3 regions of the Rheinheimera marina genome follow, and region 2 is predicted to be linked to each of the others. Evidence: predicted binding sites of a transcription regulator. Region 2 holds the regulator's gene; each other region holds the start of a gene.
What was found. The regulator sigma-54, encoded in region 2, starts transcription at its own class of promoters, with help from an activator protein. The targets are predictions, from matches to a motif close to TGGCANGNTNCNTGCTT.

Region 1 (7,795 bases), 190 kb from region 2:
CGCATTCGGCAATGACATGGTGTATATGGAGAAATTCCTGGAAAACCCACGTCACATCGAAATTCAGGTACTGGCCGATGGCCAGGGCAATGCGATCCACTTAGGTGAACGTGACTGTTCTATGCAACGTCGCCACCAGAAAGTGGTGGAAGAAGCGCCGGCTCCGGGTATTACCCAACAGCAACGTGACTTTATCGGTGGCCGTTGTGTGCAGGCCTGTATTGATCTGAATTACCGCGGTGCGGGTACCTTCGAGTTCCTGTATGAAAACGGCGAGTTCTACTTCATTGAAATGAACACCCGTATTCAGGTTGAACACCCGGTGACAGAAATGATCACTGGTGTGGATCTGATCAAAGAGCAACTGCGTGTTGCTGCCGGCGAGAAACTGCGTTTAAAACAAAGTGATGTAGTGATCCGCGGCGCCGCAGTGGAATGCCGGATCAACGCTGAAGATGCCAAGACCTTTATCCCGTCGCCTGGCACCATCACCCGCTTCCACCCACCAGGTGGCAACGGTGTGCGTTGGGATTCACACATCTACGCCGATTACACAGTACCGCCGAACTACGATTCAATGGTCGGCAAGCTGATCACCTACGGTGAGAACCGTGACATTGCGTTAGCCCGCATGCGCAACGCACTGAGCGAGCTGGTGGTCGGTGGTATCAAGACCAATATCGAGCTGCATAAGCTGATTATGAACGACGAGAATTTCAATAAAGGTGGCACCAATATCCACTATTTAGAACATAAACTCGGCCTGAAGTAATAGGGCACACAGGGGGCAGAGCAGAATTAAAATATGCTCTGCCTCCTTTTTTATTGCTACAATTCTCCCCCTGCTTTTACCGCTGAACGAGTTTTTGTATGCCTTGGATCCAACTTCGTGTGCACAGCACAGAAAAACAAGCTGAACAGGTCAGCGACATGCTGATGAGCTGGGGAGCCCAGGCCGTCAGTTTTGTTGACGCTGCAGACACCCCGATTTACGAACCTATGCCTGGTGAAGTGCTGTACTGGACCAATACGGTTGTAGTGGGTCTGTTTGACGCTGAACACCCGATGCCCAAAGTGATCCGCCAGCTGGAACAAGCCGCCATTTTTAAACAAGGTGTGCAGTACAAACTGGAGCAGTTGGAAGACAAAGACTGGGAACGCGAATGGATGGACAACTTCCACCCGATCCAGTTTGGCAAACGGCTGTGGGTCTGCCCAAGCTGGCGTGATATTCCAGACCCGGCTGCGGTCAATGTAATGCTGGACCCGGGCCTGGCCTTTGGTACCGGCACCCACCCGACAACAGCGCTTTGTATGGAATGGCTGGACGCACAGGACTTAAGCCAGAGCACTGTGGTCGACTTTGGCTGCGGCTCCGGCATTTTAGGCATAGCCGCACTGAAGCTGGGCGCTGCCCGGGTGATTGGTATTGATATCGACCCTCAGGCCATCGAAGCCAGCAAAGCCAATGCTGAGCGCAATGGTGTTGCAGGACAAATTGAGCTGTACTTACCAAAAGACCAGCCAAGTCTGCAGGCTGATGTGGTGGTGGCAAATATTCTGGCGGGGCCTTTGGCGGAACTGAGCACTATTATCAGTGCTTATGTACGCAGCGGAGGTTTACTTGCATTATCCGGTATTCTGGAAAGCCAGGCAGAGTCAGTGATTGCTGCCTATCAGGCTGAATTCGACTTTGACCCTGTTGCGGTAAAAGAAGAATGGATCCGGCTTACAGCCCGCAAGCGTTAATGTATTTGGCAGGTGGCCACAGCCACCTGCTGTACCGCACATCATGTTAAATTACCCAGCGAGCCGGCAAAAACACCGCGGCCGCTACATAAGCTACCAGCACAGCCACTGGAAAACACAGCGCCAGCAGCACTACCAGAGCTCTGACTAACCAAACAGGTTGGTCATAATAACTGGCAAAACCAGCACAAACCCCAGCAATTTTCCTGCGTGCTTTGTTGATAAACCACGAGCCATCATTGATTGTTTTCATTTGTCTTACTCCCCGGTCCGTTGCCTGACCTTCTGGTCCAGATACCACATTACAGCTGCCAGAGCCCAGACGACCGCAATGTTAAGCATTACCAATGTCATCGTATTTGCCTGCAGTCGTTAACTTATTAACACTCGTCGTAAGCCCAAACAGCCACAACACTTAACCAAGCCATCACCACAGCGAATGCAACCATTTCCATTTTATCTCTCCTCAAGTTAGTCGGTTTAGTCATCAGTAATTTACTGATATCTATACAATTCAACTCTTGTGCCAGATCTGATAATTATTTATTTTTGTTTAATTTTAATAACTTACAAATACGTGATTCTGTGTCGGCTTTGAAAAATGCATGGCCAGATATCGAACAAAAGTAAATTTGACCACTTTTTAGTCAAAAATAAAAACGGGCTAAATTGAGTAGGTTCGGCGGACTTTGCGCGAGGAAATCGTCTTGATCAAGGCCTTTAAAGATGAAGCTTGCTGCAGAACAGAAGAGGACGTAACAGAACGTTTAGAGGAGAAGCGGCAATAAAAAACCCGGTACTGCTAAGACCGGGTTACCGAGGGAAGTTTAAGCGGATGGCTGAGCCAGTGCCACAACAAGGAGATCACTCCGACACTGGCGACTGGCAATAAAAACAGCCCTAACAACCAGACAGTAAGTATCAGCATCCATTAGTCTCCGGTTTGGTCGATAATTTTGACCACCGGCGCTTTTTCACTAACCTGCTGTTCGTTTTGCTGTGGCGTAGCAGCCGCAGTTAGCTCAGCCAGGCTTTGTTCAGCTTGCATCAATACTGAATATTTGATGTCGGTAATTTGTCTGGCAATAAAATCGGCTGTCAGTGCTTTCACGCTAAAGTCGGTGAAGGTTGCTAAATCGACTTGAGTAGCCTGAGCTGGCGCAGCCAGAGCAGAAACAGACAATACAGCAGCAGCAATTAAAGTTTTCATCATGATTCTCCATTGGGTTAAGGACAATCAGGTATTTCAATTGCTGTGCCAAACTGAAAATAATTTTAATCACTTAAAAAACAACAACTTACAAATAACTGAAAATACTGCGTACCGATAGAAAAACTGAGGCATAAAAAAAGTGGTGAAATTCACCACTTTTTAGTTATCTGTTCGGCACTTTGGCCAAAGCATCCAGCAACACTTGCGGTCCGCTCTCTGACAAGTGGCCCACTTCACTTAAATGACGGCGCCATAAGCGGGCACCTGGTACGCCCTGAAACAGGCCCAACATATGCCGGGCAATGTGCCAGAACCGCGCACCTTGCGCCATTTGCCGCTCGATATAAGGGATCATCAGCTCTACGACTTCATGTGGTGATGGAATAGCCCGACTGTCTTGATAAACCGCATGGTCAATTTCTGCCAGCAATAACGGGTTGGTGTAAACCTCACGCCCTACCATCACCCCATCTACATGTTGCAAATGAGTCAGACAGTCGTCTACCGTTTTTACACCGCCATTAATACTGATATCCAGCTGCGGAAAGTCCTGCTTTAACTGGTACACACGCGGGTAATCCAGTGGTGGAATTTCGCGGTTTTCTTTCGGGCTTAACCCGCTAAGCCAGGCTTTACGGGCATGCACAATAAACTGCTGACAACCGGCTTCACTGATGGTACCGATAAAGTCGACCAGAAACTGGTAACTGTCGAGCTCGTCAATGCCAATCCGGCTTTTCACCGTGACCGGAATATCCACCACATCCGACATGGCTTTCACGCAGTCGGCAACCAGCTGCGGTTTCGCCATCAGGCAGGCGCCAAACATACCGTTCTGAACCCGGTCTGACGGACAACCAACATTGATATTAATGGCGTCATAGCCACGCTGCTCCGACAATTTGGCACAACGCGCCATATCCGCCGGGTCGGATCCACCCAATTGCACCACCAACGGGTGCTCTTCTTCGTTGAAACCCAGGTAATCTCCCTGGCCATAAATAATGGCACCTGTGGTCACCATCTCGGTATAGAGCACAGCATGCTGCGACAACAGCCGGTGAAAATAACGGCAATGTTTGTCTGTCCAGTCCAGCATGGGTGCAACGGAGAAACGGTGGGAAATGGGCTTTGGTGTATTGGTCATCAGTCGGCTCGTATCATTCACTATCACTGCGGCCCCGATGGGGACAGCAGGGCGGCGATTCTAGCCGATTTTCACAAAAGTTTCAGCTGTGCTGACTAGCCAGCAATAGACTGTAGCGCTTAAACAATCGCCAGCAGGCCACCAGATGCTCCCCGTGCAGTAACGGCAGCTGACCGGATCTGACTTTGTTCCGCTTCAATAACGCCAGGCTGTATCCAGTCATACTGAACAGCGGCTTGCGCTCGTATTCCGGAAACCAGGAGCCATTGAAGTGGTGAATAGCATAGTTTGGCAAGCCAGCTTCCGGAGTGCAGAAGTAATGGCTGGGGTAAATGACGGCGCCTGGTTCCAGCTGCGTCGGGTTCGCGCCCTGATAAGGTGGCTGCAGGCCAAACTTTTGAGCAAAGTGTTGGGCAATCAAGCCGGTATTGGGCGTTAAATCAAAAGAGCCGTCGCTGCGGATAAATGAACGCTGTTGGTACATAGCCAGCATATCGCTGATCATTGAATGCCCTGCTTCAGCGCCCATCAAGGCGGTAAGCGGCGCGTAGCGGTTTTTAAAGCGCTCATAGCCTGTAACAAACTGGTGTTGACGGAATGGCTCCAGATCGCCGGTCAGTTCCAGGTCGGTATCCAGGTAAAAACCACCCTGAGTCGCCAGGGCATAGAGGCGCAGGTAGTCGGAAACAAAGGCCCACTTATTGGCGGCAAAAGCCTGACGGGCATACTGGTTGTCAGTCTGGTGAAATTTTTCGTTATTCCATTCAACCAACTGGTAGTCCGGGGCATAACGCCGCCAGCTGGCAATGCAGCGCTCGACCAATTCAGGCTTTTCGCCGTCACCTACCCAGACATAATGAATAATCTTTGGAATAGCCATAATTCGCTCCTTTGCATCATCGCTATGGTATAAAACTGCCGTGCGGCCAGGAGTGAACATTGTTTACTTGATGTGATGAAGTGTTACTGAACAGTGCCGCTGCAACCCACAGCAGCAGGGCTCTGGCATCAGCAGTCATCTGTGTTACACTGCCACAGGTTTTTATGGAGTCTGTTATGTCGATTGAGTCTCTCGTCAGCCGGGCCCGCCATATCTGTGAAGTGAATGGCGCCCGTTTTACCAGCATTCGCGAAAAGGTGTTCCGTTTGTTGGCAGGCACTCATGGTGGTATTGGTGCCTATGAATTGCTGGATCAGCTCAAATTAACAGAACCTGCCGCCAAACCGGCGACCATCTACCGGGCACTGGACTTTCTGACCGAACAAGGCTTTATCCATAAGATTGAATCCAGCAATGCGTTTTTGCTGTGTCATCATTTTGAAGAGCATCACCCGGCGCAATTATTGATCTGCGATCGCTGTAACCATGTGGAAGAATTGCACTCCACACCACTGCAGCAAGAGTTCCATCGGCTGGCGTCTGAAAAAGGCTTTTTAATTCAACGGCAAACTATAGAAGCCCATGGTATTTGCCAACTTTGCCTGAAAAAAGAGGCAAACGGCTGAATATGCTTGACGCTGCTTGGCGTCAGTCGTTATTTTAGTGAACAGTATCGTATTTTTTTGTAAACTGACGCGAAAAATTTCATACCAAAACAATAAGCTAGACTTGAGTTCTGATTGAGACAGACCTAACCTTTCTGAGAAGCCAGAGACAAGTCCGGTTCTGAACAGGCAAATTACATGAATGTTGAGTATGTAAACCCATTTCTTTCTTCGCTGGTCAATGTGCTGGCGACTATGGCCAGTACCAAGATTGTTCCAGGTCAGCCTCGCCTGAAAAAAGACGAAGTGGCCCGCGGTGAAGTGTCTGGTTTAATAGGTATGATTGGCCCCACCACCAAAGGCTCATTTTCAGTGACGTTCGAAGAGTCGCTGGCACTTGAGATTATGGCCAGAATGTTGGGGGAGCGCCCTGCAGCCATTAATGAAGAAGTGACCGACATGGTGGGCGAAATTACCAATATGGTGACTGGCGGCGCCAAGCGTATTCTGGGTGAAAAAGGCCACGAATTTAATATGGCTACGCCTGTGGTGGTGTCTGGTAAAGGCCATACCATTACCCATAAAACCACAGGTGCCAAAATTCTGATGCCGTTTGACTCAGACCACGGCAAAGTCTTTATTGAAGTCAGTTTTGACGAATAAATCACTCAAATAAAAAACCGGCTACTGCCGGTTTTTTTATTGCGGTATTGTCTCTGGCCAAAATGACCAAATCCGATTCTACAGGTAATGCATTTCCACCCGACTGGTGATATTGCACAGCAGCTCATACGGAATAGTCTGCACTTTGGCGGCAATTTCTTCCACCGGCAGGCCCTGCCCCCACAACACCACTTCATCACCTTGTGATATCGGATCGTCCCCAATATCTATGGTAGTCATATCCATCGAAACCCTGCCCACGATAGGGTAACGCTTACCGTTGATCAGCACTTCACAATAGTTGCCAGCGTTGCGTGGGTAACCGTCACCATACCCTATCGCCACCACGGCGAGATGGGTCGGTTTGGTTGCAGTCCAGCTGCCGCCATAGCCTACTTTATCGCCTGCCTGCACCGCGCGAATAGCAATCACACTGCTGCAAAAAGTCATCACTGGGCGTAGCTGCAGGGCCGCAGCATCGCCGTCCTCTAATGGAGAAACACCGTAAAGCGCCAGACCAGGCCGCACCCAATTGCCATGGCTTTGCGGCCAGGCAAAAACGCCGGCTGAATTGGCCAGACACAGCTCGCCATCCAGTCCTTCTGTGGAGTTGAAAAACTGCTGCATTTGCTGGGCTGTCGCCGGGTTTTCCAGCTCATCTGCACAGGAAAAATGCGTCATCAAGCGCATAGGTTTGATCACATTCGGGCTTTGCTTTAACTGCTGGTAGGCATCGGCAAATTCATCCGGTAACAGCCCCAGGCGGTGCATACCCGAATCCAGCTTCAACCAGACTTGCACCGGCGCATCCAGCTGAGCCTGTAAAATGGCATCCACCTGGGAAGGATGATGCACCACAATTTGCAGATTACTGGCGACCACTTGTGGCAATTCATCGGCGTGGAAAAAGCCTTCCAGCAGTACTATGGGTTTTACCACGCCGCCAGCACGCAGCAGCAAAGCCTCATCAATACGCGCCACCCCAAAAGCATTGGCGTCTTTTAAGGTCTCCGCCACCTTCAGCAAACCGTGACCATAGGCATTGGCTTTCAGGACAGCCAGAATTTTTGCAGCAGGCGCAGTGTCCCGCACCCGTTGCAGATTATGCAGTAAGGCCGCTGTATCAATGCGGGCCTGAGGACGACGACTCATTAATACTCATCCTCAAAACGCGCGGTACCTGCGTAGTTGTCAAAGCGGGAAAAACGGCCGTGGAAGGTTAGACGAATACGGCCGATCGGACCGTTACGCTGTTTACCGATAATGACTTCCGCCGTGCCTTTGTCCGGGCTGTCGTCGTGATACACCTCGTCACGGTAAATGAACATAATTAAGTCAGCATCCTGCTCGATAGAACCGGATTCACGCAAATCCGAGTTGACCGGTCGTTTATCTGCCCGTTGTTCCAATGAACGGTTCAGCTGCGACAGTGCGACTACCGGCACTTTTAACTCTTTTGCCAGCGCTTTTAATGAACGGGAGATTTCGGCAATTTCCAGGGTACGGTTGTCGGACAAACCAGGCACCGTCATCAGCTG
Region 2 (7,795 bases):
GCTGACCATTGTTGTCGGTGCTGTGGCGGTGCTTGCCAGTGAAGATTTCCGTCGTCTGGTGGCTTATCTGGTGGTGCTGTCGGTCGGGGCCATGATAGCTGGTTTGTCGTTAGGCACACCAAGCGCATTGCAGGCGGTGCTCTACTATGCCGTCCATTCCACCTTTGCCTGTGCAGCGTTATTTTTACTGGCCGATCTGATTGCCGAGCAACGTGGTAAAGCAGCGGACCGCTTGGTGACAGGACGCCGTGTTACCCAGCCGTTGTTATTAGGTTGCAGTTTTGCGGTATTGGCGCTGAGCGCGACCGGTATGCCACCTTTTTCAGGTTTTATTGGCAAGCTGATGCTGCTGCAGTCGGTCAGTCCTGGTTGGCAAATGGTGCTGTATTGGGGCGCCATACTACTCAGCAGCTTTGTGGTGCTGCTGGCGCTGAGTCGCTCTGGCGTGGTGTTATTCTGGCAGGTGTCAGGCCGCAACCAGGACAGCCGGCTCGCAGGTGCCCGGCGGGCATCGGCGGTGATCCTGCTGACAGCTGCCAGTGTGCTGCTGAGTGTGTTCGCCGGGCCTTTAACAGAATGGTGTTTACAGGGCATTGGCCAATTTTCCCAGTTAGTGCAGTTAATTCAGGGAGGGCAGCTTTGATGTGGACTCAGTTATGGCCCACTCCGGTGCGCAGTCTGATGTTGTTTGTACTCTGGTTACTGCTCAATAACAGTGTGGCCCTGGTGCATCTGGTTGTGGGGTTGCTACTGGCCTGGGGTATTCCGTTGCTGAGCCGGCGCTTTCGTCTGGTGCAACCTGCATTAAAGCGGCCTGGCCTGGCACTGCATTATGCGCTGCAATTGCTGTGGGACATTGTATTGGCCAATTTGCAGGTACTGCGGTTGGTGTTGGGGCCGAATAAAAACCTGCGACCAGGTTTTGTGGTATTCCCGCTGGAGCTGGAGAATGATTTAGCTGTGACGATTCTTGCTGGCACCGTGTCGTTGACCCCCGGCACTGTCAGTGCTGATGTGATTCAGCGAGACAGCGGTGAACGCATCTTGTTGCTGCATGTGCTGGATGCCAGTGCCGAAACTGAACTGATCGACTTAATCAAACAGCGTTATGAAAAGCCACTGAAGGAGATGTTCTGATGTTGCAGACCCTGTTGCAGTTCTGCTTTTGTCTGGTTGGCTTTGCCTTGTTGCTGAATTTATACGCTGTGGTGCGTGGCCCTTCCAATGTCGACCGCTTACTGGCGCTGGATACCATGTATATCAACAGCATTGCCTTATTGTTGCTGTATGGCATTTATCTGGGCTCGGGACTTAATTTCGAAGTGGCACTGCTGATAGCGATGCTGGGCTTTGTCAGTACAGTGGCTGTCTGCAAGTTCTTGTTACGCGGCGATATTATCGAATAGGAGAAGCAGATGACTGTGCTTGAATACCTGATAGCCATGCTGGCGCTGTTAGGCTCGCTTTTTGTGGTAGTGGGGTCTGTGGCCTTGGTGAAGTTGCCGGATTTTTATACCCGGCTGCATGGACCGACCAAAGCGACCACACTTGGGCTAGGCAGCCTGGTGCTGGCGTCTTTGCTTTATTTTAATGCGGTGGAGCAGGTGCTGAGTTTGCAACAGTTACTGATCGCGCTGTTTTTATTTATTACAGCGCCTATTACAGCGCATATGCTGATTAAAGCGGCTTTGCATCAACAGCTGAAAACAGCGAAAGCAACCTCAGGCAAAGAACAGGCGAAGCTAAAGGCCGATTAAACGGGTGCTTAGTTTTCGTCAAAACCGTTTTCAATCAGGGACACGACAGCGCTTAAGGCGGCTTCAGCCTGGGCGCCACTGGTGCAAACTTCGAGTGTTTTGCCTTTGCTGCTGGCCAGCATCAATAACGCCAACACACTGCTGGCGTCGGCATTTTTACCCTCTTGTTGCAGTTCGATCCGGGCATCAAACTGACGACACAGCTGCACCAGTTTAGTGGCTGCACGGGCGTGTAACCCCAGTTGGTTGACGATAGTGACAGTCTGCCTCAGTTTATCGTCCATGATGCCTCACCAGTTCCCGATGACGAATTTGCACATCATCGCGTTGTAAGCGATAACTCTCTGCCAGCGCCTCGGCAATATACACAGAGCGGTGCTGACCGCCGGTGCAGCCGATGGCAATGGTCAGATAACTGCGGTTATTGCGTTCCAGCTGCGGCAGCCAGGTGGCAATAAATTGATTGATTTGCCAGATATAACGGGCAACGTCGGACTGGGCGGCCAGATATTCTTTCACCGGTTGGTCCAGACCTGTCAGTATTTTCAGCTCCGATTGCCAGTGTGGGTTGGGTAAAAAGCGCGCGTCAAATACGTAATCTGCATCCTTTGGAATGCCGTATTTAAACCCAAAGGACTCGAATAAGATCACCAGACGGCCGGTTTTCAAGCCCAGAATTCGTTCTCTAAGTTGTTCAGCCAGCTGATGTACATTGAGCTCTGTGGTGTCTATGTAGAGGTCAGCCCGGCTGGAAATAGGATCCAGCAGTTGCTGCTCGCGCTGGATGGCTTCATCCAGTGACATCGCCTGATGCGACAAAGGATGCAAACGGCGGGTTTCACTGAAACGCTTAATCAGACAGGTGTGATCGGCGTCCAGGTACAAAATGGTCAGGTCAACTTTATTCGGCAGGTAACAGAGAATATCGGTCAGCTCATCCTGGTTCTGCGGCAAGTTACGCACGTCAATACTAACGGCGACCCTCTCGTATTGGCCCATGACGGAGGTGGCCAGAGTCGGTAATAAATTCACCGGAATATTATCAACACAATAATACCCCAGGTCTTCCATTACCCGCAGCGCTACTGATTTTCCTGAGCCTGATCGTCCGCTGACCACTAAAAGTTTCATTTGTCCTGAACCTGCTCCGCGCCGCAAAGAAGTAACTGATACAGTGCCTGATCATCCGGACTGTGACGGATTTTTTTGGTGAAATCTTTCTGGCTTAACATTCGGGCTATACCGGACAGGGTGGACAAGTGCGTCTGGCATTGGTTTTCCGGGATCAGAATGGCGCAGAAAATATCCACCGCCTGATTGTCGATCGCATCAAACTGGATCGGATCCTGACTCACCACAAACACCAGCAGCGGGCTGCTGACATCTTTGAGTTTGCCGTGTGGGATCGCGATACCACCGCCTATACCTGTAGAGCCGAGTTTTTCCCGGGTCATTAAGGCTTCCAGAATACTGTATTCAGGGATCTGAGGCAGATGCTGATGCGCCAGTTCGGCAATGTATTCCAAAATTCGTTTTTTACTGTTAAAAAGGACCGCACTCTTAGTGCAGTCCTCCGATAACATTGAGCTAAGGTTCATAAGTTTAGGATCAATGACGAGAAATTTTCTCTTTATGTTTAATCACTTGGCGATCCAGTTTATCGATAAGCTGGTCAATCGCCGCGTACATATTTTCGTCTTCCGACACCGCAAACACTTCACCACCATTGAGGTGTAATTTAGCCTCTGCAATCTGCTTTAATTTTTCCACGTTCAGCACGACATGTACATTGTTAATATGATCAAAATGCCTTTCAAGCTTGGAAAATTTGCTGCCAACGTACTCTCTTAATGCTTCAGTGATTTCAACATGACGACCAGTTAAGTTGATTTGCATAGACTCTTCCTTCTTATGCGAGCTTTTAAATCAAGCTCTTGCGCTGATTAGACGGTGGAATAAACATGGCTTCACGGTACTTGGCGATAGTACGCCGCGCTACGTTGATGCCCTGTTCAGACAGGATTTCTGCCATCCGGCTGTCACTTAACGGCTTGGCCGGATTTTCCGCCGCCACCAATTTCTTAATAAAGGCGCGGATAGCGGTGGATGAACATTCACCGCCGCTCTCTGTACTTACATGACTGGAGAAAAAGAACTTAAGTTCAAATATTCCTCGAGGTGTGTGCATGTACTTTTGAGTCGTGACCCGTGAAATGGTGGATTCATGCATGCTCACCATTTCAGCAACGTCATTGAGTACCATGGGTTTCATCGCTTCTTCGCCATGCTCAAAAAAAGCCTGTTGCTGCTGAACAATGCAGTTGGCGACTTTGAGTAAGGTTTCGTTGCGACTCTCCAGGCTTTTTAAAAACCACTTTGCTTCCTGCAGGTGGGAACGGATGAACTGCCCATCCGATGCATTACGCGCCTGCCGTGACATGGCCGCATACTGCTCATTGATACGAATTTTCGGCATTGCATCCGGATTTAGTTCAACCACCCAGCGTCCTTTGATTTTTGCGACTGACACATCAGGAACTATGTAGCTTTGCTCTTGCCTGATCACATCTGCCCCAGGTCGTGGGTTCAGGCTGTGGATCAGCCGCATCACTTCTTTTAATTCCTCTTCTTTGAGTTTAGTCACGCGCATCAAAGAACGGAAATCACGGTTGGCTAAAAAGTCGGTGTAATCCCGAATAATTTGTTGGGTTTCTTTCAGATAAGGCGTATTCGGATCAAATTGGCGCAGTTGCACCAGCAAACACTCCTGAATACTGCGGGCTCCCACTCCGACCGGGTCAAACAGCTGGATACGCTTGATTACGGCTTCAACTTCGTCAGCTTCGACATCGGGTTGGCCCAATGCTTCGAGGATCTCGTCGACATCAATGGTTAGCAAGCCGTTGTCGTCGATGGCTTCGATAATGATTTCGGCGATGGTGCGATCAGTTTCTGAAAACGGCGTCAACTGCATTTGCCAACGCAGATAATCCTGCAGGGTCTCTGAGGTTTCGCCCTGATACACCGTGTCTTCGTCGCCATTGAAGTTGTTATTGGCGACAGGCGCTGCACTGACTAAATCATCCCAGTGGCTGTCCAGCGGTAGGTCTTCAGCGATGTTCTGTTCGGTCATGGCCTCACTGCTGTCTGGCACTTCAGGCTCAAAACTGTCATCAGTCTGAGATGATTCTGCGCCCTGATTAAATTCATCGCCGTTATTATCTTTGGCTGGGGGCTGGTACTGTTCAAATTCGTCATCGGACTCTAGCAGGGGGTTCGCATCCAGCGCTTCCTGAATTTCCTGCTGCAATTCGATACTGGACAGCTGCAGCAGTTTTATCGCCTGCTGCAGCTGTGGCGTCATCGTAAGTTGCTGGCCAATGCGAAGTTGCAAAGAAGGTTTCATGTACTTCCGATCTGCTCCGGGCAATCCATTAACGGATATCTGTTACTTACAGCCTGAATTGTTCACCTAAATACACATCCCGTACCTGCTGGTTTGCCAGCACTTCCTGCGGAGTTCCGGCGGCAATCAGTTCGCCGTGGCTGACGATATAGGCCAGCTCACACACATCCAGGGTTTCGCGTACGTTATGGTCGGTGATCAGGACTCCTATGCCACGTTGGCATAAATGTTGGATGATTTTTTTTATATCTAACACTGAAATGGGATCAACGCCAGCAAAAGGTTCATCCAACAGGATAAAAGCCGGGTCTGCCGCCAACGCCCGCGCAATTTCTACCCTCCGGCGTTCACCACCAGACAAGCTCATGCCGAGGCTATTCCGGATATGGCCGATATGGAACTCATCCAGCAAGGCGTCGGCTTTTTCTTCCCGTTGCTCTTCGGTCAGGTCTTTGCGGTGCTGCAAAATGGCCAGCAAGTTGTCGTAGACCGTCAGTTTGCGGAAAATCGAGCTCTCCTGAGGCAGATAGCCAATGCCCAGACGCGCGCGGGCATGGATAGGGTCAAAGGTGATGTCTTTGCCATCCAGAGTGATGCTGCCTTTGTCAGAAGGGACCAGGCCAACAATCATATAAAAAGTAGTGGTTTTTCCGGCGCCGTTTGGCCCGAGCAAACCGACAATCTGACCGGCTTTCACTTCGAGGCTGACGTCTTTCACTACCTGGCGGCCTTTGTAGCTTTTAGCCAGGTGAGCGGCAATTAACTTCATTGATCCTGTTTTCCTTCCGGCGTAAATACGGTCGTCACACGTTCTGATTTTTTGCCATCGGCTTCAGCGGCCAATTCCTGTTTGACCAGGTTGTAACGAATGACCGAGCCCTGAACCATGCTTCCGGCCTGACTCAGCTCGGCTTCACCGATCAGGATCAGCAGGGCAGCGCCCACGTCGTATTTGATTTCTTTGGCTTTGGCGATAATTTTTTTGCCTTGCTCAAACTCTTGTGAGTAGTGTGCCGGGTTACCGCTGGCAATAAAGACTTCTTTGCCTTTACCCTCGGTGGCAATCACCTCCAGTTTGTCGGCTTCAATCAGTAAGCTGCCTTGCTGCACCTTGACGTTGTCTACAAAGGTCATCACTTTGTCTTTCAGCGAACCGAACTGACGGTCAGAACCGACCTGGATTTCCTTTTTGTAGTCGTCCTGAGCGGCCTGCGATGCCAGTGCTGCCGTGCACAGCAGCAAGGCCAGAACCTTAGTTATCTTCATTGTAATACACCGTTTTTGTGTGCTGTTTCAGTTCAATCAACTGCTGGTTTAAATCAGCCTGCATGCCTTTGCCGGAAATCTGAAAGCCATGTCCGAAGATGCGGACTTGTTCGGTGGATTGCAGCTGGTTGTCAGCAAGCAAAAGCTCCACCGCAGGCGTTTCGATGCGGGTAAACAGGGAATCCGGCGACATGCTGCGCAGTTCGACCCGGCGTTCCAGGATCAGTTTATCATCAGGATAAAGCACGGCCTGTTCACTTGTCACTTGCCACATGGCGGCTTTTTGCTGGTACAGGGTGTAAATGGGGTATTCAAACTGAATAAAGCCAAAGCGCTCAAAATGCTCCATTCGCTGCGCCCGGATTAAATCCGACAAATGACCTTCCTGGTCATACACAAAACGGGTCATGTTGGTCGCAATGAAATCCGGTTGGTTTTCCTGAGCCTGTTGCACTTGCGGTTCCTGTTGTTGCATCAGCAGACTGAACATCACTGCAGCGCCAACCGCGACCAGTAGCCACCATAAAAATTGTTTAATCATGAACTGCTTCCGGAAAATTCGGCGAACTTACCCCGGCTGCACAGCAGCAAATCAGCAAGTTCCCGCACCGCACCAAAGCCGCCGGCTTTCACTGTACGGTAATGGGCATTTAACGCCAGATAAGGGTGAGCATCCTGTACGGCAACGGCAAGGCCGCAATGCTGCATAACTTGCCAGTCTGCCAGGTCGTCGCCAATAAAGGCAATTTGTGTTGTTTCGAGTTTGAGCTGTTGCTTAAGTTCGGCAAAGGCAGCCATTTTATCTTCCTGGCCCTGGTAGATATAAGGCACGGTCAGCGATTTCATCCGTTGCTCGACAATAGCGGAACGCCGGCCGGTAATGATTGCTACCTCAATACCCGACTGACGCAATGCTTTGACGCCGTAACCGTCACGGGTATGGAAGGCTTTCAGCTCTTCGCCGTCATTGCCTAAGTAAATGCGGCCGTCGGAGAACACGCCATCCACATCACAAATCAGCAACCGGATTGAGGCAGCTTTCTGCCATAACGCGTCAGTCACGGGCTGGTACATCTGTTGAAATAACGGACGCTGCATTACAGAACTCCGGCTTTTAATAAATCATGCATATTCAGCGCTCCTACCGGATGGCGGTTTTCATCGACCACGATCAGGCCATTAATTTTACGCTGTTCCATAATTTTTAAGCCTTCGGCTGCTAACATCTGTGCATTGGCTGTGATGCAATTTTTCGTCATCAGTTGCTCTATTTTGGCCTGATGAATATCGATGTTCAGGTCGAGTACCCGCCGTAAATCACCATCAGTGAACAAACCTGCCAGGCGGCCCTGGTCATCGGCAATGC
Region 3 (7,795 bases), on a different contig from region 2:
TAGCCTTTGATCAGAATGAAAAAGTGCGGATGCGGCAGGACAAATTATACAGGTTGGAGTATTAATGATGAGTTTCAACGCCCAAACCCCACTCGTGATACTGGCTGCTGCGCTGCTTGCTGGTTGCAGCTCAGCGTGGAATTTAGGCTCCGCAGAGCCAATCCCAACGTCTGAGGTTGCCACTCAATCCGGCATGACACCAGAGGGCGCCGCCGTCGACCCGTCCAATGGCTTTGTCACGCCCGTGTACAGTGCGCAAAGCTATCAGGCGACCCGACTGCAACAACGAGCTTCACAGCAGGCCCATCAACAGGTTCCTCCACAGAATGTGAACCATTATGTACAGGGCATGGCGCATGATCTGATTGCCAATATGGATTTGTCCCGTCAACAATCTGTCATTGGTGTCACCAGTTTTGTGTTTTTGGACTCTCCGCTGGACAGAACGGATTTGCTCGGCAACCAATTGGCCGAAAGCCTGATGCACGAAGTGCATTTATTCGGTTTACCTGTGGTGGATTTTAAAACCACTGATTACATTCGCGTAACGCCTGAAGGTGATTTTACTTACAGCCGGGATTTTCTGGAGCTGCAGCAACAGCAGCCGATTGAGTATGTATTAGGTGGCACTATGGTCCAGCACCAGGGCGGAGTGCTGGTCAATGCCAGGTTAGTCTCAGTCGGGTCGAAAAAAGTGATTGCCACCGCCCAGAGTTTTATTCCTGCCGCGGTGCGTGACGCCTTACAACATTCTGCGTCACCTCAACATTTATTACTCAAAGCAGGAGGCTGATATGCGTGTAATGCTCCCTGCGCTGCTGTTGCTGGGATTGGCAGGATGCAGCCAGACCTGCGATTGCGAAAAGCCGCAGGTCGCGCAGCAGAATGAACCTGAACCCATGCGGCAGGACAGTGATGAGTCGCTTTACCGGCAGGACTTTGTCGAGGCCGTACCAGCAAGTAATGAACCTATGCCCGCTCAGTTTGACGCCTTGCTGGAAGAGGAGCGGAAAAAAGGCCCGGCTATTGTGGCTTATACCACAAGGCCTGCGCGGCCTGGTGAAATCGGCACGCCAGTGCCGCAGCCGCAACGGCCGGTGCGGATGACCTTGCCTTCAGAAGAAGGGGGCGGGACGATGTCTCAGGTTGCTGCACCTCTTTCCTACAGTGTCAGTGGTCACAAAAAAGTGTCGGATTATGCAGAACAACTGGCGTTTAAGTTAGCGGCCAACGATAAGCTGGTTGGGCGCCGCGTCGCTGTGGTCAGTTTTGTTGAATTTGATCATCAGTTGGAGCAAAGCAACCCGCTGGGTCAGCAGATGGCTGAAGCTTTGGTCACCCGTTTGCCCGACTATCAGGTGGCTGCTGTTGAATACAAATTAGGCCGGAGTTTGCGTATAGGTCAGACGGGTGACTATGCCCTGTCCAGGGATTTGGACCAGTTACGCAGTGAAATTCAGGCTGACTATGTCTTGGTTGGTACTCTGGTTCCAAGCCTGAGAGGGGTTCAAATCAATGCACGGGTGGTTAGTGCGATGGACCAATCTGTCATCAGTGCCGGTCAGGTTTTTATTCCACATTCTGTATTGGAACAAATGCGCCCCTGACTGCTTCTCTTTTAGCCAAGCGGCTGTATTTTCGAGGAAAAACAGCCGCATTATCCTCGAGTTAAATTCCCAATTCTGCTTTTGTTTGTTAGACTTCGGCGCAAACGCTCCATAGTTAAATGGATATAACGGCCCCCTCCTAAGGGGCAGTTACAGGTTCGATTCCTGTTGGGGCGGCCATTATTTAGGGTTGAGCGTCGGGCTGGCCAGGTCGCCAACCTGCACATTTGCCAGATATGCACCATTGCTTGATTCAGCCCAGGCGGTCTGGTTGGTTAACTCGGTAATTTTCAGTTTCAACTCACTGATGGTGATTTGATCCTGCCATTTCCCGGTACTGTCTTTGTGCTGACGACGGTAGAGCAGGGTAAATTCATCCCCAAGTTTCAGACCTTGTGCACTGCCAAGGTTTAACATCAACCGTTCAGGCTCGACCACGACGACTTGAGCCTGCACGGATTCACAACGCAAAACTTCTTCGATGTCCTGAGCCGCTGCGTTTAGCACCCGTTCAATCGACTTCCCGTAATCAGTCCGCCAAAAACGCTGACCGTTTGGGCTTATCACTGTTCTGTCCTGAAAGTCCCAAATGGCAGATGTCTGGTAAGTCTGGCTAAACAGTTGCTTTTGCTCTTGGATATCAACAAGTTCTAACTCAAGACGGTAGAAGCGCTCCCTTTCAGCGTCTGACCAGAAACTCCAGTTGGTGCCGATTCTTTCTCCGAGCGATACATCTTCCAGCCGCGCTTTTAATAAGTAAGGGCTGCCGTACTGGCGTTGTAACGCCTGACGTTCCTGATAGCTGAGTTCAGGCTGGCGAATGATTTGTGGCAGCAATTTGCCGTTACTGGAATGCGAAAACTCCTGCAGCTTTTGCATAAATACTTTGGTGCTGCTGGTGCCGATTTCATACAGTTGCCCCGTGACCGCCTGTTCCGGATGAGTCAGTTGAAAAGGGCTTATCATCAGTGTCTTTTTCAACCGAACATTGCTGCACTGCTTTTGATCAGGGAAGATGTCAGCCCTTACAGTGACCAGGATATAGCCGTCTTCTTCGGTTTCCGAAATGATCTGCACATTCTGCACTTCGCCATGCGTTTGCAAAAACAACGTTTCCTGAGTCAATAAACCGTCAGTTACTTGCTGAACGCTGCGAACTGAAGCTCCTGCATAAAGCAAAGCTTTGCGGACGGCATCCTGCAAGGCTTCTGCCCGGGCGTCAGAGCGCTCAGTACCGCGGATCACCGCCTGACCAGTCGCCTCATACCAATCCGCCAGCACAGGCGCTGACATCAGGCAAAGTAGCGGAACCACAAGAGTTGATTGACGCATAATGCACCTCAATACATGAATAACGGGTATAAGCAAAAGCCGTGCCGTTCATTGAATTAATAACAAATCTGGCAACTGGGCATAGAAACTGCATTAGACCAGAGAGAAACTTAAGTGGCGTAATGCGCTTATCATCAGTCGAGGTAAAAGGGATGAAAAAAAGTTCCTGTGTATTTGCAGTAATGCTGAGCCTGTTATCAGGTTGCAGTCTGGTCGCTGATCGCCATATTGAATGGGAAACCGTTGAGCCAGGCAGTTTTCCTGTGCTTAAAGCTGTTGGTTATGCGCCAATGAGTCAACAACCTGGATCGAATGACCAGGAGCGTATGTTACTGGCGATGAAAGCATCCAAGCTTGAAGCCTATCGTGAGCTGGCTGAGCAGGTGTATGGCCAGCGAATTAACGCTGAAGCCAATATGCAGCAAGTGCTGATTGGCGATGACCAGCTAAACGCCTCCGTCAGTGGCATTATTCGTGGTGCCAGGGTCGTGAAGACTTATCCTGTCGGCGATATTTATGCAACTGAGCTGGAATTAGATTTTAAGCAGGTGTACGAACTGTATTTGAACAGTCAGCCAACCCGACGGATTAAAAACGTGAAGTATTACTAGACTGAGCGAGTACAACGGAGCGGATGGGGTCAGGCTTTGATGCCTGGCCCCTTATCGTTGATGGCTGGTTTGCCTTTCGCCGTGTAGGTTAAACCTGAGCGGCCCCGGCTTTGCAATAATTCAGATTTAAGGCGCGCGATGACCAGCTGGCTTTGTTCCACCACTTGCTGATTTACCCGCGTTTGTTGCTGGCATTCGCCCATCAGTTGCTGTAGCTCTGCAACCTGTTCAATAAACCACTTCTGAGTTTTCAAGTCCGACAGTTCATCTGCCTGGCTCAGTTGTTGGTCCAGCTCTGCGACTTTGTCCGCACATTGCTGTTTCTCTGGCAGCAACTGCTCCAGCTGGTCAATCTGCCGTTCACTTAATACAGAATATTCTTTTTTCAAAAGAGACAGGAGCAACTCGAGTTGCTCCTGTTGATTGGAAAGGAGGTGACGGATGGTATCGTTCATTTTTTACCGAAAAAATCTGACTCAAACTGAACAATGCGTCGTGCAAGCTGCTCAATATTGATTTTGTATTTACCGTCGGCAATGTCTTGCTTAATCCGGTCGACTTTTTCCTGGTCGATACCTGAACTGTTTTTCGCTTTATCCGACGCCTTGCTGAACTGCTGCGCCTGAGACGTCAGGGACACAGAATCCTGCTTCTGCGTAGCAACGCCTGTTGTCGCTTGCTGTTGCGTCGCCTGCTGCTGTACAACCTGCTGTTTTTGCAGGTTTTGTTGCTCAGTCTTATCCGCCTTTACTTGGGGCGTAGCTGGCAAGCCTGTGTTTACGTTAATTGCCATTTCGATACCTCATCACCTGGTCTCCGGTTCCATACACGGTTTAACGGCGGCGACTTTAAAAACTTTAGGGCATTCTACAACTTTATTGCTACTTTTTTAACCGCCACCACTTCAGCGAACACCGTTTTCTGCGTTTGTCTGTTGGTGACTGCAACTTGTTGGCCCAGGATTGCATCTTGCTGCGCTATGCCGCGGGTCTGAACTTCTAGTGTGCCATGGCTGCTGACTATTGTAACCAGATCCCCTTTACATACAAGGCAGAGATCTTGTTGTGTAATCGCCTGACCAGCAGAGAGACTACGTTTCACCCGGGCTCCGACTATGCTGGCCGGGTCGCTAACCAATGCGCCTCTGGACAAGCGGACTTCAGTTTCCGCTTGTTCCAGCATATCGGCTGCAATCACGGAACCTGCAGAAATATTTTGCCTGCTGCTGACCGCCAAAACAGTTTGCGCAATTTTGGCACTCAAATAGAGCTGCCATCTGGGTGATTCGCAACTCAGCTGCAAGGTGGAGGTCTGGCCGTTGCCAATTCGTTTCCACTGCAATTCCTGGCTACAGCTCTTCAGTCCAAGCCGGCTATCCAGCGGCGTCACTTCGATTTTGTCCGAGCTGCTGGTCTGCGTTTGCAACCATTGTCTGGCAAGCTCGGTGAGCTGTGCCGGACTGTAGTTTTCTGCCAGTGCAAGCGGAGAAAACAACAGTAAAAACGGCAACAGCTTGCCGCTGCGGCGGAAAAAATTATCGTACATTTTCATAGGCTTTCGGCTATGCTTTATCTGCAAAGGGTTATAACATACTTAAGTATGTCAATTTTCAGTCATTTTTCTGGAAAATCACCAGTTCTGATACCTCAAAGCAAGAATCAGGCCTGATTGTTTATTCCGACTCATCTTCGGACCTTTGGGAGTGCTTTATGGCCGGTATTCTGGATTCAGTCAATCAACGCACACAGCTGGTTGGGCAAAACCGGTTGGAGCTTTTGATGTTTCGACTGAATGGCCGCCAGCGTTTTGGCATCAATGTATTCAAAGTCAGGGAAGTTCTGCAGTGCCCTCCGCTGACCGCTATCCCGAAACGCAATAAGTATGTCAAAGGCATAGCCCATATTCGAGGCCAGACCATATCCGTGATTGATTTGAGTCTGGCCACTGGCGGGCGTGCCATCGAGAATACCAAAGACTGCTTTATTATCATCGCGGAATACAACAGGTCTGTGCAGGGATTTTTGGTTGCTTCAGTTGATCGAATTATCAACATGAACTGGGAATCCATTATGCCACCGCCGAAAGGGACCAGTGGTAAGCAAAGTTACCTGACTGCAGTGACCGAAATTGACAATGAGCTGGTCGAAATTATCGATGTTGAAAAAATTCTTGAAGAAATCTCTCCGTCGCCAACCACCATCAGCAGCCATGTGGTCACTGAAAGCATCAGCGCCGATTTAGGGGATCGTATTATTCTGATTGCTGATGATTCCGCGGTCGCCCGCAACCAGGTGAAACGTGCGCTGGAATCCTTAGGCGTCCAGATGCATCTGGTGAAAAATGGCCGTGAAGCCTTAACTTTTCTGCAGGACATTGCCGCCCAGTGTCAGAATTCAGTCACAGAAAAAGTTGGACTGCTGATTTCCGATATTGAAATGCCAGAAATGGATGGGTATACCCTTACCGCTGAAATCCGCATCGACAGCCGTCTGAAACCTCTGCATGTGATTTTGCATACCTCGCTCAGTGGCGTGTTTAATCAGCAGATGGTGCAGAAAGTAGGGGCGGATGACTTTATTGCTAAATTCAATCCAGATGAATTAGCTGAATCTGTTCGTAAGTGGTTGCACACAGACTAGGGGCATTATGCAGGCAGCAAATAAAGATCTGCAGGACAGTGAGTACCGCTTATTCCGGGATTTCCTCGAGCAGCAATGCGGTATCGTACTGGGCGACAATAAACAATACCTGGTGAAAAGCCGCCTGGCGCCTTTGATGCAGCGCTTCGGCCTGGCGTCTTTGTCTGAGCTGCTGAATAAAACACTGAGCCCATTTGAGCGCCAGTTGCGTTCTGCGGTGATTGACGCAATGACGACCAATGAAACCTTGTGGTTCCGTGACAACTACCCTTATGAACTGCTAAAGAAACAAATTCTGCCTGAATTCGAAAAAGAACAGAAAAGCGTCAAAATCTGGTCGGCGGCCAGCTCGTCCGGTCAGGAGCCATATTCCATCTCAATGACCGCGCTGGAATATCAGCAAACCCGGCCGGGCGCTTTTCCTGGCGGCGTAACAGTACTTGGCACGGATATCTCCAATGCGATGCTGGAGCATTGCCAACGCGCTGAGTACGATGGCCTGGCGCTGTCTCGTGGATTATCGCCTGAACGTCGCACGAAGTTTTTTGAAGACAGCGGCCATGGCATGATGCGGCTAAAAGATGCCGTTCGCCGTAACGTTTCTTTCCGCCACCTGAACCTGCTCGACAGTTACACCTTGCTTGGACGCTTCGATATTATTTTTTGCCGCAACGTACTGATTTATTTTTCGCCGGACGTGAAAGCAAAAATTATCCGCCAGTTTGCCCAAGTGCTGAACCCGCGTGGTTACTTGTTTCTTGGGGCCTCTGAGTCATTATCCAGTCTGAATAACGACTTCGAAATGCTGCGTTGTAATCCAGGTATTATCTACCGCAAGAAAAACTGACACATCACTTGGCCCGAGTTTTGCTTACTGTTTTGCATCAGTGGAAACAGCAGGTGAGAAAGCTATGGCCATCAGTTTCGAAAATGCCTTTGGCGTGCATCCGGATGCTTTATTGGTCCGGGACCAGCGCTCGTCTTTATTGGCGGAAAACATCGCCAATGCGGACACGCCTGGCTACAAAGCCAGGGATTTAGATTTCCAGTCCGCCTTAGAAGGGGCAAAAGCCCGACAGAGTGGTGAACTGGGCCGCACGGATCCGCGCCATTTCGAAATTTCCACCGCCAGTCGCCGTGCTGAAGCCGCTTACAGGGTGCCGAACCAGACGGACACTGGTGACGGCAACTCAGTGGATATCCATGAAGAGCGTAATGCATTTACTCGCAATGCCATGGAATACCAGACCACACTTAATTTTCTGAATAGTCGGATCAATGGCCTGAAAAAAGCCATCACCGGAGGACAGCAATAATGAGCATGTACAACGTCTTTGATATTGCAGGCAGCGGTATGGCTGCCCAGCAGGTCCGGTTAAATACCACGGCCAGTAATATGGCCAACGCCAACAGCGTCAGCAGCAGCTTAGGGGAAACCTATCGTGCCCGCCATCCAGTGTTTGCCACTGCGTTGGAAGAAGCGCTGAATGGCGAAGAGGTAGGAACGGCCAAAGTGCAGGTGGTGGGTATTGTGGAATCGGACGCGCCACTAAACGTTGAGTATGCACCGCATCACCCAATGGCTGATGACAAAGGTTACATCTAC

Region 1: ACFO3I_RS10720 (PspC domain-containing protein) is a predicted target of sigma-54. The motif match lies at 2,086-2,102, and genes of this name have one in related genera.
Region 3: flgA (flagellar basal body P-ring formation chaperone FlgA) is a predicted target of sigma-54. The motif match lies at 5,200-5,216, and genes of this name have one in related genera.

The regions. Positions count from the first base shown of each region.
Region 1 covers NZ_JBHSGB010000010.1:219,752-227,546, reverse strand. Annotated here, with positions in the region: gene accC (acetyl-CoA carboxylase biotin carboxylase subunit) at 1-772, shown strand, start outside; gene prmA (50S ribosomal protein L11 methyltransferase) at 871-1,749, shown strand; gene ACFO3I_RS10720 (PspC domain-containing protein) at 1,796-2,002, opposite strand; gene ACFO3I_RS10715 (hypothetical protein) at 2,552-2,677, opposite strand; gene ACFO3I_RS10710 (hypothetical protein) at 2,681-2,959, opposite strand; gene dusA (tRNA dihydrouridine(20/20a) synthase DusA) at 3,126-4,109, opposite strand; gene ACFO3I_RS10700 (glycosyltransferase family 32 protein) at 4,192-5,049, opposite strand; gene ACFO3I_RS10695 (transcriptional repressor) at 5,166-5,615, shown strand; gene ACFO3I_RS10690 (chemotaxis protein CheX) at 5,793-6,257, shown strand; gene alr (alanine racemase) at 6,336-7,409, opposite strand; gene dnaB (replicative DNA helicase) at 7,409-7,795, opposite strand, start outside.
Region 2 covers NZ_JBHSGB010000010.1:28,247-36,041, forward strand. Annotated here, with positions in the region: gene ACFO3I_RS09755 (monovalent cation/H+ antiporter subunit D) at 1-643, shown strand, start outside; gene ACFO3I_RS09760 (Na+/H+ antiporter subunit E) at 643-1,137, shown strand; gene ACFO3I_RS09765 (K+/H+ antiporter subunit F) at 1,137-1,406, shown strand; gene ACFO3I_RS09770 (Na+/H+ antiporter subunit G) at 1,416-1,757, shown strand; gene ACFO3I_RS09775 (HPr family phosphocarrier protein) at 1,766-2,041, opposite strand; gene rapZ (RNase adapter RapZ) at 2,031-2,888, opposite strand; gene ptsN (PTS IIA-like nitrogen regulatory protein PtsN) at 2,885-3,355, opposite strand; gene hpf (ribosome hibernation promoting factor) at 3,366-3,653, opposite strand; gene ACFO3I_RS09795 (RNA polymerase factor sigma-54) at 3,679-5,163, opposite strand; gene lptB (LPS export ABC transporter ATP-binding protein) at 5,210-5,932, opposite strand; gene lptA (lipopolysaccharide transport periplasmic protein LptA) at 5,929-6,429, opposite strand; gene lptC (LPS export ABC transporter periplasmic protein LptC) at 6,416-6,970, opposite strand; gene kdsC (3-deoxy-manno-octulosonate-8-phosphatase KdsC) at 6,967-7,527, opposite strand; gene ACFO3I_RS09820 (KpsF/GutQ family sugar-phosphate isomerase) at 7,527-7,795, opposite strand, start outside.
Region 3 covers NZ_JBHSGB010000017.1:404,708-412,502, reverse strand. Annotated here, with positions in the region: gene ACFO3I_RS18280 (FlgO family outer membrane protein) at 1-65, shown strand, start outside; gene ACFO3I_RS18275 (FlgO family outer membrane protein) at 65-793, shown strand; gene ACFO3I_RS18270 (FlgO family outer membrane protein) at 795-1,607, shown strand; tRNA gene ACFO3I_RS18265 (tRNA-Arg) at 1,713-1,787, shown strand; gene ACFO3I_RS18260 (flagellar assembly protein T N-terminal domain-containing protein) at 1,788-2,939, opposite strand; gene ACFO3I_RS18255 (LPP20 family lipoprotein) at 3,092-3,550, shown strand; gene flgN (flagellar export chaperone FlgN) at 3,580-4,005, opposite strand; gene flgM (flagellar biosynthesis anti-sigma factor FlgM) at 4,002-4,343, opposite strand; gene flgA (flagellar basal body P-ring formation chaperone FlgA) at 4,418-5,101, opposite strand; gene ACFO3I_RS18235 (chemotaxis protein CheV) at 5,260-6,189, shown strand; gene ACFO3I_RS18230 (CheR family methyltransferase) at 6,197-7,036, shown strand; gene flgB (flagellar basal body rod protein FlgB) at 7,101-7,505, shown strand; gene flgC (flagellar basal body rod protein FlgC) at 7,505-7,795, shown strand, end outside.